3 regions of the Mesorhizobium sp. WSM3864 genome follow, and region 1 is predicted to be linked to each of the others. Evidence: predicted binding sites of a transcription regulator. Region 1 holds the regulator's gene; each other region holds the start of a gene.

Region 1 (4,173 bases):
ATCATCGTCGGCCTGTTCGTCTACGAGCTGATGGTGCGGCCGATGGGTCATTTCTCGGCGATCGCCGGCGCGGTGGCGCTGTCGATCCTGGTGATCCCCGTGGTAGTGCGCACCACCGAGGACATGCTGAACCTTGTGCCCAACGCGCTGCGCGAGGCTGGCACCGCCATCGGCGCGCCGCGCTGGGTGGTGATCCGCTCGGTCGCCTATCGCGCCGCATTGTCCGGCATCGTCACCGGCATATTGCTGGCGATCGCCCGCATTTCGGGCGAGACGGCGCCGCTGCTCTTCACAGCGCTCAACAACCAGTTCTGGTCGAGCAATCTCAACGCGCCGATGGCCAGCCTGCCGGTGACCATCTTCCAGTTTGCGCTGAGCCCTTATGAGGAATGGCAGCAACTGGCCTGGACGGGCGCACTGATAATCACCCTGACGGTTCTCGGGCTGAGCATCTTCGCCCGCAGCCTTACCGGACGCAGAGAGGACAGATGAAACCGATGTTGTCCACCGACCTGAACGTAGCCGAGACGACCGCCGAGAAGGCCAAGATCGAAGTCAAGAACCTCAACTTCTACTATGGCCAGTCGAAGGCGCTGAAGGACATCAACCTGTCGCTGCCCGAGCGCAGCGTCACCGCCTTCATCGGACCTTCGGGCTGCGGAAAGTCGACGCTGCTGCGCGTGCTCAACCGCATCTACGAGCTCTACCCGAAGCAGAGCGCCGAAGGCCAGGTGCTGCTCGACGGCAAGAACATCCTCGACCGCTCGCAGGACCTCAACCTGCTCAGGACCAAGATCGGCATGGTGTTCCAGAAGCCGACGCCGTTCCCGATGTCGATCTACGAGAACATCGCCTTCGGCGTCAGGCTGTATGAGAAGATAAGCAAGGCCGAGATGGACAATCGCGTCGAACAGGCGCTGAAGCGCGCCGCGCTGTGGAACGAGGTCAAGGACAAGCTCAACGCCAGCGGCCAGAGCCTTTCGGGCGGCCAGCAGCAGCGGCTCTGCATCGCCCGCACGGTGGCGGTGAAGCCGGAGGTCATCCTGCTGGACGAGCCGGCATCGGCGCTCGATCCGCTCTCGACCGCCAAGATCGAGGAGCTGATCGACGAGCTGCAGGCCGACTACACGATCGTGATCGTCACCCACAACATGCAGCAGGCGGCGCGCGTCTCGCGGCAGACGGCGTTCATGTATCTCGGCGAGCTGATCGAATTCGACCGGACCGAAAAGATTTTCACCTCGCCCCGCGAGAAGCGCACGCAGGACTACATCACCGGCCGCTTCGGCTGAGTTCATACGAGGACATAACCATGGCCCATACGGTCGCTTCCTTCGACGAGGATCTGAGGCAGATCAGCCAGCTCATCCGCGACATGGGCGATCTTGCCGGCTCGATGGTCGGCGCGTCGACCAAGGCTCTGCTGAATTCCGACAACGCGCTGGCGCAGCGCGTGGTCTCCGACGATGCCATCATGGACGCGCGCCAGCGCGAGCTCGACGATCGCGCCATCACGCTGATCGCCAAACGCCAGCCGATGGCCGACGACCTGCGCAGCGTCGTTGGCGCCATCCGGATGGCCGGCGATCTCGAGCGCATCGGCGACCTTGCCAAGAACATCGCTAAGCGCGTCGGCTCGGTCGGCATCAGCGCCGCGCCGCGCGACCTTTCGCACTCCATCGATTCGATGGCGCAGCTGGTGCTGATCCAAGTGCAGGGCGTGATCGAGGAATACACGGCCGGCGACGCCACGGCGCTCGCCAAGCTCCGCAACGACGACGAGCGCATCGACGTCAAATACACCTCCGTCTTCCGCGAGCTCCTGACCTACATGATGGAGGATCCGCGCAACATCACGGCTTGCACGCATCTGTTGTTCTGCGCCAAGAATCTGGAGCGCATAGGCGACCACGTCACCAACATCGCCGAGAACGCCTACTATGTGCTGACCGGCACGCAATTGCCTGCGAATCGTCCTAAGCAGGACGAGACGGCGATGTCGGCGCCGGCGGCCTGACAGCGAAGGTGCCTGCTAAATGATCGCGCCACGCATCATGGTGGTGGAGGACGAGGAACCGCTGGGGGTGCTGCTCCGCTACAACCTCGAATCCGAGGGCTATCAGGTCGAGGTGGTGACGCGCGGCGACGAGGCCGAGATCCGCCTGCAGGAGAATGTGCCCGACCTTCTGGTGCTCGACTGGATGGTGCCGGCGGTGTCCGGCATCGAGCTTTGCCGGCGCCTCAGGATGCGGCCCGAGACCGAACGCCTGCCGATCATCATGCTGACCGCGCGCGGCGAGGAAAGCGACAGGGTGCGCGGCCTCTCGACCGGCGCCGACGACTATCTGGTCAAGCCGTTCTCGACGCCGGAATTCATGGCCAGGGTCAAGGCGCTGCTGCGCCGCGCCAAGCCGGAGGTGCTGTCCAGCGTGCTCAAGGTCGGCGACATCGTGCTCGATCGCGAATCGCATCGCGTCTACCGCAAGAAGAGCGAGATCCGGCTCGGCCCGACCGAGTTCAGGCTGCTGGAATTCATGATGCGGCATCCCGGCCGGGTGTTCTCGCGCAGCCAGCTGCTCGACAATGTCTGGGGCGAGACGATCTATATCGACGAGCGCACCGTGGACGTGCATGTCGGACGCCTGCGCAAGGCGGTCAACAACGGCCGGATGCCCGATGTGATCCGCACCATTCGCGGGGCGGGCTACGCGATCAGGGAAGACTAGATCCAGGGCACCGAAGGTCTGACGGGTTCTATCTGCGCTGGCGGGTTATCGAGACGCTGGTGCTTCGCCGTCCACGGGCGGAGCACGAAGCGTCGCGACGCGGCGCAGACCCGACGATCCACGCGACTTCCACGCGCCGCGGCGGTGCAGAAATTCTGCTCCGCTCATCCGACGATTGAGGTAATGGCATGGATTCCAGGGTCTCCGCGACGGAGCTTCGCTCCTGCTCCGCCCTGGAATGACGAAGCTGCGGGGCCTTCGCTAATCTCCGGCGTCTGCAGGACCCACAGAAGCCAACGATCGCTATCGAAGCTGCTCAGGCCACGTTCTTGCCCGCTCTTGCCTGCACGCCCGGGGCGAAAATCTCCTGGTCGACGAAGGTCAGCGCGCGCATGGCGCAGCCCTCGCGGATCAGCGGCAATTCGTTCGGCTCAGTATCGAAGGAGATCGAATTTGAATGCTGGCCACCGGCAGTCTGGCCGATCGCCTCGCGCAGCGCCGGCTCGATCAGGTCGAAGGCGGCGGCGCTGACGCCGACCATGGCGACCGGCGCTGGGTCGATCAGCGCGAACAGGCTGCCGAGGCCGAAGCCCAGCGCCTCCCCGGCCCGGCGATAGGCCTCGCGCTCCGGGCCATCCGTCTCGCGCGCCTTGGCCGCGAGCGCCCGCATGTCGGCGTCGCCGACATCGACCGGCTCGGCGTTCTCGCTCATCTTCATGGCGCTGCGCCAGATGGCGTAGTTGCCGGCATAGGCTTCGACGCAGCCGCGGCGTCCGCAACGGCAAAGCGCGCCGCCCGGACGATGGATCATGTGGCCGAACTCGCCGCCGGAAGAATGCGTGCCGGTGAACAGCTCGCCCTTCAGCACCAGGCCCATGCCGATGCCGTGCGAGAGCAGGATGGCGATGAAATTGTCGCGATAGCGGTCGGGATCGCGCCACTGCAGCGCCACCGCCATCATGTTACAGTCGTTTTCCATGGTGGCCGGAATGCCGAATTCCTTTTCCAGGATGTCGGCGAAGGGAATGTCGGTCAGCGGCGTGATCGGCGACCATAGCATGGCGCGGGCATGGGAATCGGTGATGCCCTGGATGCCCATGGCGATGCGGGCGACGCTGCCGACGTCGAGGTCCGGATCGTCCAGCCGGCGCCGCACGATCGCCAAGCATTCGCCGATCAGCTCGTCGCGCGGCATGGTGAGCGTATCGAGGCGGCGCTGCTCCTCGGCGATGACCTGGCCCGCATAATCGATAACGGCGACCGAGAGGAAATTGAGCGACAGCACCACCGTTACCACCGCTGCCGCCTCAGGCTTGAGCGCGAGGCCCACCTGTGGCCGGCCGCGCTTCAGAGACGCGGTCTCGCTCGGCTTGCTCTCGGCCAGGATGCCTTCCTGGATCAGGTCGGAAGAGATCGCCGAAATGGTCGAATGGCTGAGCCCGGTGGT
Region 2 (4,173 bases), 270 kb from region 1:
TTCATGTTCATGACCGATCAGATGTCCAGATTGCGTCCGGTTTTCGCGTGGGCAGCGCTTGGCGTGCTTGTCGCGGCTGGCGCCGCGCAGTCGGCGGCTGCCCTGAGAGAAGCCGAGCCCTCGCCCCCTGATGCCAAAACCGCGCAGCAGATGTTTGCCGACGCCCCGGACGGGGTCGACCCGATCGTCACCGGCCCGGTCAGCGCCGCCTTCAAGCAGCGCCAGAAGGCAGCCAACTGCGACACCGCCGTCTGGCCGAACATTCCCGCGACCTGCTATCCGGACTAATTGCGGACGGCTTTCTGACAACGGTAGCACTCCGGCACATGCCCCCGTGCCCTGCCGGACAGTCCGGCAGGAAATAGGGGGGTGCCTCGTCCCGACCCTAAGCCGACCGCACCGGATCGAGCGTGACCTTGTAGAGCTCGTTGTCGTCGCGATCCATCAGCCGCACCGTTAGTTGCTCGGTGGCGCCGGAAATGTCGACCAGGCCGAAGAACTGCAGGCCCGCTGATGGCGGCAGGTTCTGGCCCTGCTCGGCGCTCGGCGCCTTGATGAACTTCAGCTCGGGCCCGAAGGTCATGTCGAGATCGTTGGGACCGAAGGTGCCGGCGTGGATCGGGCCGGAGACGAATTCCCAGAACGGGTTGAAATCCTGGAACTGCGCCTTGTCCGGATTGTAGTAATGCGCCGCCGTATAGTGGACGTCGGCGGTCAGCCACACCGTGTTGGTGATGCCGGCGTTCTTGATGTAGCGCAGCAGGTCGGCGAACTCGAGCTCGCGGCCTTTTGGCGTGCCATTGTCGCCGTTGCTGACCGCCTCGGCGCCGGCCTTTTTGGCCGCGTCGTTCCAGACGACGAGGCCGAGCGGCATGTCGGCGGCGATGATCTTCCAGGTCGCCTTGGAATTCGCCAGCTCGCGCTTCAGCCACTGCGTCTGCTGCTCGCCGAGCATGCGCGACTTCGGCGTCAGCGTGTCCTCCATGTCGGGGCCGTTCGGGCCGCGATAGGAGCGCATGTCGAGGAAGAACACGTCGAGCAGCGGCCCGTGGGCGATCTTGCGATAGACGCGTCCCGGTTCCGAAGGCTCGTAGCGGATGGTCGTCATTTCATGGAAGGCGCGCGCCGCTCGGGCCGCCAGCACATGGATGGATTTTTCAGTGTAGCGGTTGTCGGCCGTCAGGTCCTTCGAATCCGACCAGTTGTTCACCACCTCGTGGTCGTCCCACTGGTAGAAGGTCGGGCAGATGGCGCTAAGCTCGAGCACGTGCTTGTCCATCATGTTGTACTTCCACTGGTCGCGATATTCGTCCAGCGTTTCGGCGACCTTGCGCTTGCCGTCGATCATGACGACGTTCTTCCACTTGCCGCCGCCGGGCAGGTCGACCTCGTCCTTCATGGCGCCGTCGGCATAGATCGTGTCGCCGGAATGGAGGAAGAAGTCAGGCGTATGCTTGGCGATGGTGGAGTAGGTCTTCATGCCGGTCTCGTCGATGCCCCAGCCCTGGCCGGCGGTGTCGCCCGACCACGCGAAGCGCACGTCGCGCTTCGACGCCGGCGCGGTGCGGAAACGGCCGACGATCGGCTCGGAGACGGCGTTGATGTCGGAAAGATCGGCGGCCGTCATCCGGTAGAAAATGTCCTGGTCGGCGGCGAGGTCGGTGAGCAGCCGCTTCACCGTATAGTCGCTGGCGGGCGAGGTATCGAGCGGCGCCAGCCTGACGGCGTCGGCGAAGCTTTCGGTGGTCGACACTTCGTACATCACGCGCGCCGGCCGGTCGGTGCGGGTCCAGATCACGCCGGAGGTGGCGTCGATATCGCCGGACTGGACGCCGTGGGTGAAGGCCGGGCGCTGATTGGCGCGCGAATAGTAAGGCAACGCGAGACCGGAGGCGCCGACTAGGCCAAAGGCGCTGGCCGAGGTGACGAAAGCGCGGCGGGTTAACGAGAGCTTGTTCATGGCTGTCTCCGGATGGCGTTGAACGGGACCGCAAACCTCCGGCCTCAATGTTTCAGGCGCATATCGGAACCATGAAATTTTGATAACAGTTCACAGCTCTCCCTTCTCCCCTTGCGGGAGAAGGGGAAGTCGCGCTTTAGGCCGCCTGCGGTTCCGGCTCAAAAGCCGGCTTGCTCGTGTTGATCAAGAGCGAAATACAGGCCGCGGCTATGCCGGTCATGCCGGCGATCAGGAAGGCAAGCTCGTAATTGCCCTGCAATTCGCGCATCGTGCCGCCGAAGGCCGCCGCCGCCGCGGCGCCCACCTGGTGGCCGGCGACGATCCAGCCGAACACGATCGGGCCGCTGCGGTCGCCGAAAGCTTCGTTGGCGAGCCTGAGCGTCGGCGGCACTGTGGCGATCCAGTCTAGTCCATAGAGCACGGCGAAGATGATCAGGCTGACGGCCGAGAAGCCGGAATAGGGCAGATAGATCAGCGACAAGCCGCGCACGGCGTAATAGACGCCAAGCAGCTTGCGCGGATCGAAACGATCGGTGAGCCAGCCGGACAGCGTCGTGCCGATCAGGTCGAAGATGCCCATCATCGACAATAGCCCGGCTGCCTGCACCTCGCCGATGCCCATGTCGCCGCAAAAGGCGATGAGGTGCGTGCCGACGAGGCCGTTTGTGGTGAAACCGCAGACAAAGAATGTGGCGAACAGGTACCAGAACACCCTGGTTCCCGCGGCACGGCGCAACGTGTTCAGCGTATGCGCCAGGAAATTGCCTTGCGCGGCCGGCGACACCGGCGGCACGTCGTCGGCATCGGCGCCATAACGCACCTGGCCGATGGAAGCCGGGCGCTCCGGCACCAGCAGAAAGACCAGCGGCACGAGAGCCGCCGTGGCAATGGCGATGGCAACGGCGACCGGCTTCCAACCTCCCGACTGAGCCAGCGAGGCGAGCAGCGGCAGGAACACCAGCAGGCCGGTCGCGCTGGAGGCGGACATCAGCCCCATCACCAGGCCGCGATTGGTCTTGAACCAGCGATTGACGATGGTGGCGCCGAGCACGGTCGCGACCGCGCCCGAGCCGATGCCCGAAAATACCCCCCATGTGATCAGCAGATGCCACGGCTTGGTCATCAGCAGGCTGAGCGCTGTGGAGCCCGACATGATCAGCAGCGCGGCAAGCAGTGTGCGGCGTAGCCCGATCCGCTCCATCAACGCCGCGGCAAATGGCCCGGTGAGGCCATAGAGGAAGATGCCGACCGCGGCGGCAAGCGAGACGACATCGCGCCGCCAGCCGAAGCTCTCTTCCAGCGGCAGCATCATGACCGCCGGCGCGGAACGGAGACCGGCGGCGATCAGCAGGCAGAAGAAGATGACTGCGACGACGACGAAGGCGTAGCGCTGGCCAAAGGGGCGGGAATGAGTTATCATGTTACTGACCGGTACGTTGCAATGGAGCGGCGCCATTCATACGTACCGGTCAGTAACATTGTCAAGCGAGTTTGTTGAATGCCATCGGACAAAAAAATTGAAGCGTCGATCAGCGGAGCCGGCACGGCGCCGGCGCCGAAGGCTGCCGACAAGATCCTCGACGTGGCGCGCGACCTGTTCTATCGCGAAGGCATCCGGGCGATCGGCGTCGATGAGATCGTCAGGCGCGCCGGCGTCACCAAGCCCAGCCTGTACCGGACCTTCCCGTCCAAGGACGAACTCGCCGCTTCCTATCTGCGCAAGTACGACCTCGAATTCTGGCAGCGGTTCGACGAGGCGGTGGACGCGCATCCTGGCAATCCGCGCGCGCAGATCATCGCTTTCCTCACCCGCGTCGGCAAACGCACGCAGAGGCCGGACTATCGCGGCTGCGGCATGACCAATGCGGCGGTCGAATATCCCGAGCACGGCCATCCCGCGCGGGTGGTGAGCGAGAACAACAAGCAGGAATTGCGCCGGCGCCTGCGCGCCATGGCGGCCGCGATGGGTGCGAGTGATTCCGACACGCTCGGCGATGGGCTGCTGCTGCTGATCGAGGGCGCCTATATCAGCGGCCAATTGTTCGGCCTCGACGGACCGGCGGCATCGGTCGCCCGTAACGCCGATCTGCTGATTGAAGCCAGCTTGAAGAAATAGTGGTCCGCACCGTCCGACTGCCCAGTTCCGGGCGTCGATGGCCTAGACAATTGACCCTTCGCGCCAACCCAGCTTCCTAGGCTCACGCGGGTTTTAA
Region 3 (4,173 bases), on a different contig from region 1:
CATGTCGTACTGGATCAGCCGGAAATCGTTGATCTTCGGATCGATCTTCTTCTGCCGCGCCCAGTCGGGCGTCGCCTCGCCGGAGGGCGACAGCAAAAGGTTGCGGTCAACCACCCGGTAGTGCTCGCGCAGCGCGCCGAGGAAGCCGGTGTAATAGGGGTGGGTGATCCCGGCCGTGGTAAGGATATGATAGGGCAGGAAGGCGGGGCTCACCGAGCCCAGATTCTCGACCGGACCGGAGCGGTTCGACCAGATGATCAGCGGCGTGTCGTGATGCTCGAGCGCTGCCTCGGGCGTCGGTTCCTTGCGCGGCGCGACATTGTCCTTGAGGAAGCCGGTCTCGACATAGACCGGGCCGAGCGGCGGCAGGTGGTCGCCGAAGAAGGCGATGATGGTCGGCCGCTCGCGCTTCTTCGCCCAGTCGATCAGGCGCTGCAGGCCGCGATCGGCGTCGGCCGAGCCTTCGGCATAGGAGAGCAGCGATTCCCGCGCCCAGGTGCTGATCGGCGCGTCGACGCTATGGGTCGGATTGTAATAGCGGTAGGGCTCGTAGGGCCCGTGGTTCTGCAGGCTGACCGCGAACAGGAATACCGGCTCTTCGCTGGCATCGGCCTCGCGCATGATCTCGTCGGTCATCGCCGCGTCGGAGGCCAGCGGCCCGCGCTTTTCCATCGGCGGCAGCGTCTCTTCCGAGCGGAAGTCGCTGAAGCCGAAATCGGCGTAGACGGCGCCCCGGTTCCAGAACCAGTTGGTGCCCGGGTGGATGGCGCGCGCCCTATAGCCTTCGCTCTTCAGGAAAGTCGCCAGCGACGGCGTCGGCGTGCGCACATATTGCTGATAGGGAATCGAGCCCGCCGGCAGGAAGGCGTTGGAGAAGCCGGTCAGCGCCTCGAACTCGATATTGGCGGTCATGCCGCCGAATTCCGGCGAGAACATCGAGCCCGAGCGCAGCGCGCGCACCGTCGGGATCGGATCGGGCTTGATGCTGACGCCGGGAAGCTCCGTCGGATCCCAGAAGGATTCGCTCATCACCACGATGATATCGGGCTTCTGGTCGGGCACCGAGGCGGCAACCCCGGGACGCGCGATCGCATCCATCGTCTTCTCGGAATAGCCGGGCGGGGCCGAGACATGCGCCATCGGCACGTTGAGCGCGAAGGCGAGCGCGAAGCCGTTGGAGGCATAGTTCTCCTTCTGGTCCCACATGATCGGGATGATCTGCAGCCTGTCGCGCGTCCACGAGAAGGTGGCGTAGTCCATGATCGAGACGAAGAAGGCGAGCAGCGGCACGGCAAGCGTCAAGCGCGCCAGCCGTCCCTTGCGGCTGAGGATCGGCACACGCCGGCGCCAGAGCCGCCAGCCATAGACGAGCAGCGCGAGGCTGGCGACGATCGCCGCCGCAAGCAGCACTGCCGTCCAGGGGCGCTCGCGCACCAGAAGCGGCATCAGCGCCATGATCTGGCGGGCATAGAGGAAATCGGTCGGGTAGAGCGGATCGCCAAGATAGTGCGATTTCTGGTGACCGACAAAGGCCAATGCCAATGTCACCGGCGCGACGATCATCAGGCTTTGATGGCTGCGGCCGAGTATGGCGTCGAGCCCGATCAGCACCAGCGAAAAAACGATGATGGTGGTCCAGCCGGGCTTGAAGGGCTGCAGGAAGAAGTCGACGGTGCCGAAGAAGTCGCCGCGCACGATCCATTCGATGGCGAACACCAGAAGGGCGGAGGCAAGCAGCGTCGCCAGGCCGTAGCGGACAATCGGCCATCTGCGCCCCGGCAGATAGCCGGTGGACGGATCGTCTTCCAAAAATTGCGGCGCGGGTTTGGCCGCGCCTTTCCTGATCCTAGCCACTTTGCTTCCCCGGCCCATGTCACGCGTCTTCCACTCGCGTCACGCCACTGTCATCGAAATGTCACACAAAGCTAGCGCCTGTGGCGGAAATAAGAAGAGCCAGCAAACGATTCGTGAGCGGTTTTCATCAGGTGTGATCGCCAAAAAGCTTTTCAGAACAGGGAACTCGGCCGTTGTCCCGGCTGGAACAGTCGCTGAACTGGCGCTTGCGGGCTTGACTTGGCCGTCCGCCTTGCGCCAGAGGCAGGGAAAAACCAGCCGCTGGAGACGCTAACATGGCCGTCGCATTCACCTTTCCGGGACAGGGCAGCCAGGCCGTCGGAATGGGCAAGGACCTCGCCGATGCCTTTCCCGAGGCGCGCCATGTCTTCGAGGAAGTCGATGAGGCGCTCGGCGAGAAACTGTCGAAGCTGATCTGGGAGGGGCCGGAAGAAACCCTGACGCTGACGGCCAATGCCCAGCCGGCGCTCATGGCGGTGTCGCTGGCGGCCGTAAGGGCGCTGGAATCCCGCGGTTTTTCGTTGAAGGACAAGGTGGCTTATGTCGCCGGCCATTCGCTTGGCGAATATTCGGCGCTTGCCGCAGCCGGCTTCGTTTCGGTGGCCGATGCCGCGCGGCTGTTGCGCACCCGCGGCAACGCCATGCAGGCGGCGGTGCCGGCGGGCGAGGGCGCCATGGCCGCCATCATCGGGCTGGAGCAGGCCGATGTCGAAGCCGCCTGCGCCGAAGCGGCACAAGGCTCGGTCTGTCAGATCGCCAACGACAATGGCGGTGGCCAACTGGTGATTTCCGGCGCCAAGGCGGCCGTCGAACTGGCGGCGAAGCTGTGCACCGAAAAGGGTGCCAAGCGGGCGCTGATGCTGCAGGTCTCGGCACCTTTTCACTCGGCATTGATGACGCCGGCCGCCGATATCATGCGCGAGGCGCTGGGCGGAGTCGCGAAAAGCGCGCCGGTGGTTCCCATCGTCTCAAATGTTTCGGTCACGCCGACCAGCGACCCGGATGAGATTGCCCGCCGCTTGGTCGAGCAGGTCGTTGCCCGCGTGCGCTGGCGCGAGACGGTGGAATGGTTCTGCGCCAAAGGTGTCGCGACGCTTTACGAAGTTGGCGCCGGCAAGGTGCTGTCGGGCTTGGCGCGACGCATCAACCGCGATATCGCGACCGGCGCCATCGGCACGGCGGCGGAAGTCGAGGCGGCGCTGGCAACTTTAGGATAAACAGGGAACTCTTGCTGGCAGGTGCGGCATTCTTACTTCCATCCGTCTTTCTCCCTAAGCGTCGCCTCGACGATCTCGTGGCGATGACTGATCGAAGCAAAGCCGAATACCTGCGTGACTTCGTTGAGCGTGGACTCGAAGATCTCGAGGACTATTACCTGGCTGCGGAAGTACTGGAGCGGATCAGGCTTGGTGAAGAATCGGTCGTGAGCGCCGAGAACTTCTGATATGGCCTGGACAACATGACAAATGCGGAACGAGGGTCGCTCGCGGGGCGTCCGGAAGAATGAGGTTGAAGCAATGTTCGAACTGACCGGCCGTAAGGCGCTCGTCACTGGTGCATCGGGAGGCATCGGCGAGGCGATCGCCAGGGTGCTGCACAGCCAGGGCGCGATCGTCGGCCTGCACGGCACCCGCGTCGAGAAGCTGGAAACGCTGGCCGGCGAGCTCGGCGACCGCGTAAAGCTCTTCCCGGCGGATCTGACCAACCGCGATGCGGTCAAGGCGCTCGGCCAGAAGGCGGAGGCCGATCTCGAAGGCGTCGACATCCTGGTCAACAATGCCGGCATCACCAAGGACGGCCTGTTCGTGCGCATGTCGGACGCCGACTGGGATTCCGTGCTCGAGGTGAACCTGACCGCCGTGTTCCGTCTCACTCGTGAGCTCACCCATCCGATGATGCGCCGCCGCCATGGCCGCATCATCAACATCACCTCGGTGGTCGGCGTCACCGGCAATCCCGGCCAGACCAATTACTGCGCCTCCAAGGCCGGCATGATCGGCTTTTCCAAGTCGCTGGCGCAGGAGATCGCCACCCGCAACATCACCGTCAACTGCGTCGCCCCGGGTTTCATCGAATCGGCCATGACCGACAAGCTCAACAACAAGCAGAAAGAAACCATCATGGCGGCGATTCCCACCCGGCGCATGGGCACCAGCGCCGAGGTTGCCTCGGCCGTCGCCTATCTCGCGTCCAATGAGGCGGCTTATGTCACCGGCCAGACCATCCACGTGAATGGCGGCATGGCGATGATCTAGGGTATTTGAGATTCAGGTGATGCCGGCCTGCAAACGGCGGCTTCCTGCGCTTCCGCTCCGGCCC

Evidence for each region. The regulator PhoB, encoded in region 1, activates phosphate uptake and scavenging genes when phosphate is short. The targets are predictions, from matches to a motif close to TGTCATNNANCTGTCAT.
Region 2: a site for PhoB is predicted at 2,032-2,048, ahead of CK215_RS10685 (alkaline phosphatase). Genes of this name have one in related genera too.
Region 3: a site for PhoB is predicted at 1,903-1,919, ahead of CK215_RS04970 (LTA synthase family protein). Genes of this name have one in related genera too.

Annotation. Positions count from the first base shown of each region.
Region 1 covers NZ_NSGD01000004.1:339,536-343,708, forward strand. Annotated here, with positions in the region: gene pstA (phosphate ABC transporter permease PstA) at 1-492, shown strand, start outside; gene pstB (phosphate ABC transporter ATP-binding protein PstB) at 489-1,292, shown strand; gene phoU (phosphate signaling complex protein PhoU) at 1,313-2,017, shown strand; gene phoB (phosphate regulon transcriptional regulator PhoB) at 2,037-2,726, shown strand; gene CK215_RS12045 (ROK family transcriptional regulator) at 3,043-4,173, opposite strand, start outside.
Region 2 covers NZ_NSGD01000004.1:73,368-77,540, reverse strand. Annotated here, with positions in the region: gene CK215_RS10690 (hypothetical protein) at 4-288, shown strand; gene CK215_RS10685 (alkaline phosphatase) at 386-1,960, opposite strand; gene CK215_RS10680 (MFS transporter) at 2,097-3,380, opposite strand; gene CK215_RS10675 (TetR/AcrR family transcriptional regulator) at 3,459-4,076, shown strand.
Region 3 covers NZ_NSGD01000002.1:133,998-138,170, reverse strand. Annotated here, with positions in the region: gene CK215_RS04970 (LTA synthase family protein) at 1-1,872, opposite strand, end outside; gene fabD (ACP S-malonyltransferase) at 2,130-3,071, shown strand; gene CK215_RS04960 (CopG family transcriptional regulator) at 3,083-3,298, shown strand; gene fabG (3-oxoacyl-[acyl-carrier-protein] reductase) at 3,372-4,109, shown strand.